Linked DNA regions of Occallatibacter riparius. The protein of the gene in region 1 binds, or shares a complex with, the protein of each later gene. Links are inferred from orthologs where the notes say so. Each region holds a gene or a part of one and is shown on either strand. Other genes may lie near its edges.

Region 1 (3,266 bases):
GCCTTGAGCTGGCGGCCTACCAGCCTAAGTTCATCGTGGACCAGATCGTGGCCACCTGCCGCTTCATGGAGCAGCCGCCGCGCATGGAATCACGCTACATCGATTACGCGCTCGACAATCTGCGGGTCAAACGCCCGACCGACACGCCCCGACAAAGGAGCACAGCAGCCCAAGTCCATTAGACCGCTGGCGCTGGTAATTCTTACGGTAGTTTCCCCTCCGATTGCGGCTTACCATGGCGGCATTTCACGGAGGAACCATGACACTGATGCCTTTGCGCATCCTGGGTCTCCTCGCGTTTTTCGTTGCCTTTGCTCTCACCACAGCATTTACCCAGGAAGCTCCCGCTGCGGCCAAAAAGATGGATGTCAGCGCACGGGCTATCCCGGTGGAAGCTACCCAGCCCGGGCCCGCCGGCACAAGCTGGCAGCTCGTTAAATTCGTGGGCGGCAACGGAAAAGTGCTCACGGCCCTCGACCGATCCAAATACCAGGTCTCCTTCGCCGCGGATGGCAGCGTCACCGTGCGGATCGACTGCAATCGCGGGCGCGGAACCTGGAAGGCACCGCAACCAGGACAACTTGAGTTCGGTCCCCTAGCCCTTACGCGCGCGATGTGCCCGGCAGCCGACCTCACCAGTCGTCTGACAAAGGACTGGGGCAACGTGCGTTCCTACCATTTCGCTGATGGCCACCTGTTTTTGGCAGTGATGGCCGACGGCGGCACCTACGAGTTTGAGCAGGCACACTAAGCTTCAGATCTCGGGGTAGAAGTCGAAGAACGCGTCGAGGCTCTGCTTGAGCTGCGCCTCGATCTGCTCGCGCGAGCCCTCCAGCACATGCATCGTCACATGCGCCTCGTTCCCGTTCACCAGCTCGAGGGTGGCGTCGTGAACCTGCTTCACTTCGCCTTCGGGAAGCAGCCGCAATCCGTACACAAGAGTCAGATTCGCCATGTGCTTCATCTTAATAGCGGGGGCAGATGAGGGAATCCTCACGGATGAGGGTTTTCTAATCTGTCGCGACGTCCGGGATACTCCCGTTCCGCCCGGCTACAATCGAACCTGAACCTCGAACTGGAAATTCGGAATGATCGAAACTCGCGACACCGTCATCATCGGCTCCGGCTGCGCCGGCCTCACTGCGGCCATCTACGCCGCCCGCGCCAACCTCAAGCCGCTCGTCCTTGAAGGCCACGAGCCCGGCGGACAGCTCTCCATCACCACCCTGGTCGAAAACTTCCCGGGCTGGCCGGAGGGAATCCAGGGGCCCGAGCTCATCGACAACATGAAGAAGCAGGCCCAGCGCTTCGGCGCCGAGTTCCAGGTGGCCCACCTCAACTCCGTCGATGTGCACGCGCACCCGTTCAAGCTGAAGACATCGATCGGCGAGATCCACACGCGCTCACTGATCATTGCTTCAGGCGCCAGCGCGCGGTGGCTCGGGCTCCAGAGCGAGCAGGCCCTCATCGGCCACGGCGTTTCAAGCTGCGCCACGTGTGACGGGTTCTTCTTCCGCGGACTTGAGATCGCGGTCATTGGCGGCGGCGACTCCGCCATGGAGGAGGCTCTCTTCCTCACCCGTTTCGCCAGCAAGGTCTACCTGCTGCACCGTCGCGAGACCTTCCGCGCCAGCAAGATCATGCTCGAGCGCGCCATGGCCCACCCGAATATCGAGCTCCGCACCAACGTCATCGTCGAAGAAGTCCTCGGCGTGGACGACAACCAAGTCAAAGGCCTAGCGCTCAAAGACGTAGTCACCGGCACCCGCTCGGTTCTGCCGGTCAGCGGCATGTTCCTGGGCATCGGTCACGAGCCGAATGCCAAGGCTTTCCACGGCCAGATTGATCTCGACCCCGAAGGCTACGTCCTCACGCTGAACAACGTATTCACCACACACAAGGGAGTCGTGGTCCCCGGCGTCTACGCCTGCGGCGACGTGCAGGACCGCCGCTACCGCCAAGCCATCACTGCAGCGGGTACCGGCTGCATGGCTGCGCTGGAAGTGGAGAAGTACCTGGAAGAGCACGGCCGCTAACAGCTTGTAATTGGGAGCCAGTAGCTTGCAGCTGCCGTGAGTTCGCTATCGGCTGGTGGCTATAGGCTCAGAGCTGAATCCGGAGGTTCGAATGCCGATCTTCCCCGGCCGCTATACCGCCCGCACCGATGAGCCGTTCGTGGTCTTCCTCATCGGCATGCGCGTGAACCGCTTCTTCCAATTCGGCAAGTGGATGCAGGTGGCCAAAGCCATGCCGCCGATGATTGCCGAGCTGAAAAAGCGTCCCGAGCTTGGCCTCCTGCATGTAGAAACCGCGCTCTACTGGCGCGGCGTCGTCAACATTCAATACTGGCGCAGCTTCGAGCACCTGCACTCCTACGCCAAGATGAAGGAAGGCTTGCACCTCCCCGCGTGGGCTGCTTTCAATCGCGCGATTGGGAACAACGGAGCGGTAGGCATTTGGCACGAAACTTTCGTCGTCCAGCCCGGAAACCACGAAGCCGTCTACGTGAACATGCCGCGCTTCGGCCTCGCCGCCGGAGTTGCACACACGCCCGTCACCGGGCGCTTGGACAGCGCCTACGGGCGGATGCAGAGTTCGGAACGTACGGATTCCAATCTGGTTGAAAAGTAACGGGCGCCGCTGGATCTTCGCGTACCTACGGCACGCGGGAAATTTGAGGCAACCGGTTACCCAGGAGTGCGCGCTGCGCGCTTCTCCTGGGCTATTTTCATGTCGTGCCTCCGGGACGAAAGGGCGAAGCCCTGACCTATCCCACCACCATGCAACAGCTAGAATGAACTCTTGATCGAACAAGCTCAACTTCGCGAAAACCTCGAGCGCATCGAATCTGCCATTCATGACGCCTGCCGCCGCGCCGGTCGCAAGCGCAGCGAAGTGGAGCTGATGGCCGTCTCCAAAACCTATCCAGCCTCGACCATCCTCGAAGCAGCTCGTCTCGGCCTGCGTAGTTTCGGCGAGAATCGGGTGCAGGAGTTCGCGGGCAAATCGGCTGAGCTCGCTCCCTTGCGTGTCAATGGCGCTACTGCCGCATCCGACACGCCCATTCTTGTGCACCTAATTGGCCACCTGCAGTCGAACAAGGCCGCCAAAGCCGCTGAGCTCTTCGACGCCATTGACTCCCTCGACTCCCTCCGCCTCGCAGAACGACTCAATGAAGCTGCGGCTAAGCTCCACAAGCGGCTACCCGTCCTCATCGAAGTGAAGCTGAGCGAGGAGGAAACCAAGGCAGGCATCGATCCTGAATC
Region 2 (3,125 bases), 1.3 Mb from region 1 along the record:
ACGCGCGCGTGGTGGATGCGACCCCGAGCGCAGTGCTGGCCGCCATGAAGGACGTGCCGGCATGAGCCAGACCGCCGACAGGATCCGGGTACGGCTGCCGGCGACCTCGGCGAATCTAGGGCCGGGGTTCGACACGGCCGCGGTGGCGCTGGACTTTCACCTGACGGTGGAGGCAGAGCCTGCGGCGGCGTTCTCGATCGCCGCCACGGGCCGCGATGCGGAACGCTGCGGGGCGCTCGAGGACAACCTAGTCATCGAACTCTATCGCACCCTGTTGGAGCGCGAGGGCAGGCCAGCGACGCCCCTGGCCATCCGAATGGAAAACGAGATCCCGCTCGGCATGGGCTGCGGCTCTTCGGCAGCCGGGCGCCTCGCCGCGATTGTGCTGGCGAATCACTTCGGTAGCCTGGGCTGGTCCAGTGACCGCGTTCTGGCTGAGGCGTCCGAGCTCGAGGGCCATCCTGACAATGCCGCTGCCTGCTGGCTGGGCGGATTCGTCGCTTCGGGCACGCAGGGCGGGGAAGTTCACGTTGCTCGGGTGACTCCGCCGGAGGACTGGCGCGCGATAGTAGTGTTGCCCACTGAGCCACTGGCCACCAGCAAGGCGCGTGCGGTGCTTCCGGCCATCTATGCGCGCACCGACGTGGTGATCAATCTGCAGGGTGTGGCCATGCTCGGCCTCGCCTTTGCGCAGGGCAGGGGAGAGCTGCTGAAAGCCGCAATGACGGACCGGGTGCATCAGCCGTACCGCTCTGCGATCTGCCCGCAGTTACCAAAGTTGCTGCCTTTGGCCGGGCAGGAAGGCATTCTGGGAGTTGCGCTGAGCGGCGCCGGGCCGGCAGTACTGGCCATCGTGAATGGCGAGCGCAGTGTCGCAGGGGCTTTCCGCGTCATCTTCGATGCTATGCAGGAGATTCAGCGGCCTGAATTGCTTTTGTGCAGGTTTGAATCTCAGGGAACGGTGGTCGAGACCGGCGTACATGCTTGAGTTTTCAGCCCCGAAGCATCGCGGCTCTGAGCAACTTCGCTGGCGGATTGCTGTATGAAGTTCGGTTAAAGAGCGCGGATTCAGTAGTATCCAAAATGCAAATACCCCATAGGTGATTACTCAAAAGATTACCTAAGATTGCTTGTTTTTCTAGTTCAGAAAACTTAAAGTCTCGTTCGTGGGCAGTTCTGGGGGAGGGCTGCTCTAGCGCCCGTGATTCCTGATGGAATCCGGGCGCTTTAATTTTGGAACCTGGCAGTGTCCACGCTCCGCCACGCCGGTGCGACTTTCCAACAGGCTGCGGCATCCCATAAGAGCAGGCTGCAGGGTTACACTGAACCGGTGCAGTATCAGCAAGGAGGAGCATGGCTGGAGTGGGCGTTTTGGAAGTGACGGATGCGAGCTTTGATCAGGAAGTGTTGAAGAGCGAGCAGCCGGTTCTGGTGGATTTCTGGGCGGGCTGGTGCGGGCCCTGCAAGATGATTGCGCCCGCCGTCGACAAGGTGGCGGAGACCTACGCGGGCAAGCTGAAGGTGACCAAGGTGAACGTGGACCAGAACGGCGCCACGCCTTCGCGATACGGCATTCGCGGCATCCCCGCGCTGCTGTTCTTCAAGGGCGGCAAGGTCGCCGACCAGATCGTGGGCTACGTTGGACAGGACGTGATCGAAGAGAAGGTCCAGAAGATCATCGGATAAGCCCCGTCGGATAAGTCTGAATCCAGGCGAAGCGTAAAGCCCGGCCGCTGCCGGGCTTTGCTGCGTCTAGGCTCTGATGGGTGTCAGGCGGGCCTTAGGCGGGCTCGTACTGCTCGTCGGTTACGTGCTCCAGCCAGTCGACCATTTTGCCATCGAGCTTCTCTTGAATAGCGATGTGGGTCACGGAGGTGGTGGGAGCGGCACCGTGCCAGTGCTTCTCGCCGGGCGCGAACCAGACGACGTCGCCAGGATGGATCTCCTGGATGGGTTCGCCCCATTTCTGCGCGTGGCCGCAGCCGGCGGTGACGATGAGTGTCTGGCCGAGTGGATGCGTGTGCCACGCCGTGCGCGCGCCGGGCTCAAAGGTGACGCTGGCGCCAGCCGCACGCGCTGGCTCAGGTGCCGTGAAGAGCGGATCGATCCGGACCGTGCCGGTGAACCAGTCGGCTGGCCCTTTGCCGGAGGGCTGCGTGCCTGCGGGTTTGATCTCCATGGATCGTCTCCTATGCGGTTCGTGGCGGCCGTCTTTTACAGGCCAGTCATCTTCTCAAGCGCTTCTGGATAACGTTCGCCCTGGATCTTGATTTTCGCGGCAGCTTCGTCGATTTCACGCAGGTCTTCGGGCGTGAGCTCGATGTTCACTGCTCCGATATTTTCCTCGAGCCGGTGCAGCTTGGTCGTTCCGGGAATCGGAACGATCCACGGCTTCTGCGCCAGAAGCCAGGCCAGTGCGATCTGCGCGGGAGTTGCGCCTTTCTCGCTGCCAATGCGCGCCAGCAGGTCAACCACTGCCTGGTTATTCTTGCGGGCTTCGGCCTGGAACCGCGGCAGCCGGCTGCGGAAGTCGTCGCTGCCGAGTTCGGTAGACGCGTCCATCTTTCCAGTGAGGAAGCCTTTGCCGAGCGGGCTGTACGGCACGAGACCGATGCCGAGTTCCTCCAGCATAGGAATCAGTTCCTCTTCGGGCCGCCGGAACCACAGAGAGTACTCGTTCTGCACAGTCGTCACGGGCTGCACTGCATGGGCGCGGCGCACGGTCTGCGCACCCGCTTCCGACATGCCGAAGTGCTTCACCTTGCCTTCCGTAATCAAGTCCTTCACCGTACCGGCGACATCTTCAATGGGCACATCGGGATCGACGCGATGCTGATAAAACAGCTCGATCACATCCACGCGCAGCCGCTTCAGCGAATTCTCCGCGACCCGGCGAATGCGTTCGGGACGGCTGTTGAGCCCTTGCCATCCCGGGCTTCCGTCCGGGTTCAGATTGAATCCGAACTTGGTGGCGATAGCGACCTTCCCCTTGTACGGTTCCAGTGCTTCGCCGACCAGTTCTTCATTCGCGAAAGGTCCGTACACCTCCGCCGTGTCGAAGAAAGTGATGCCGCGATCCACCGCCGCATGCATCAGCGAGATCATCTCCTGTTTATCCTTCGGCG

Evidence for each region.
Region 2: the proteins of trxB (region 1) and trxA are in contact, whole or in part, in a crystal structure (PDB 1F6M), measured with the Escherichia coli proteins. The link is inferred for Occallatibacter riparius from one-to-one orthologs.

Annotation. Positions count from the first base shown.
Region 1 is NZ_CP093313.1:3,838,529-3,841,794, reverse strand. Bases 112-3,062 are described here. They hold trxB (thioredoxin-disulfide reductase), read left to right. Parts: upstream 112-1,088; coding sequence 1,089-2,036; downstream 2,037-3,062. Other genes in these bases: MOP44_RS15555 (YggS family pyridoxal phosphate-dependent enzyme), read left to right, coding at 2,803-3,062; MOP44_RS15560 (DUF4188 domain-containing protein), read left to right, coding at 2,128-2,631; MOP44_RS15570 (allantoinase), read right to left, coding at 755-955; MOP44_RS15575 (META domain-containing protein), read left to right, coding at 260-751; MOP44_RS15580 (ATP-binding protein), read left to right, coding at 112-182. Also shown: more of MOP44_RS15580, read left to right, coding at 1-111; more of MOP44_RS15555, read left to right, coding at 3,063-3,266.
Region 2 is NZ_CP093313.1:5,124,692-5,127,816, forward strand. What follows is about bases 210-3,019. They hold trxA (thioredoxin), read left to right. Parts: upstream 210-1,353; coding sequence 1,354-1,686; downstream 1,687-3,019. Other genes in these bases: thrB (homoserine kinase), read left to right, coding at 210-988; MOP44_RS20885 ((R)-mandelonitrile lyase), read right to left, coding at 1,781-2,179; MOP44_RS20890 (aldo/keto reductase), read right to left, coding at 2,215-3,019. Outside these bases: thrC (threonine synthase), read left to right, coding at 1-65; more of thrB, read left to right, coding at 62-209; more of MOP44_RS20890, read right to left, coding at 3,020-3,125. UniProt on the Escherichia coli protein: Participates in various redox reactions through the reversible oxidation of its active center dithiol to a disulfide and catalyzes dithiol-disulfide exchange reactions.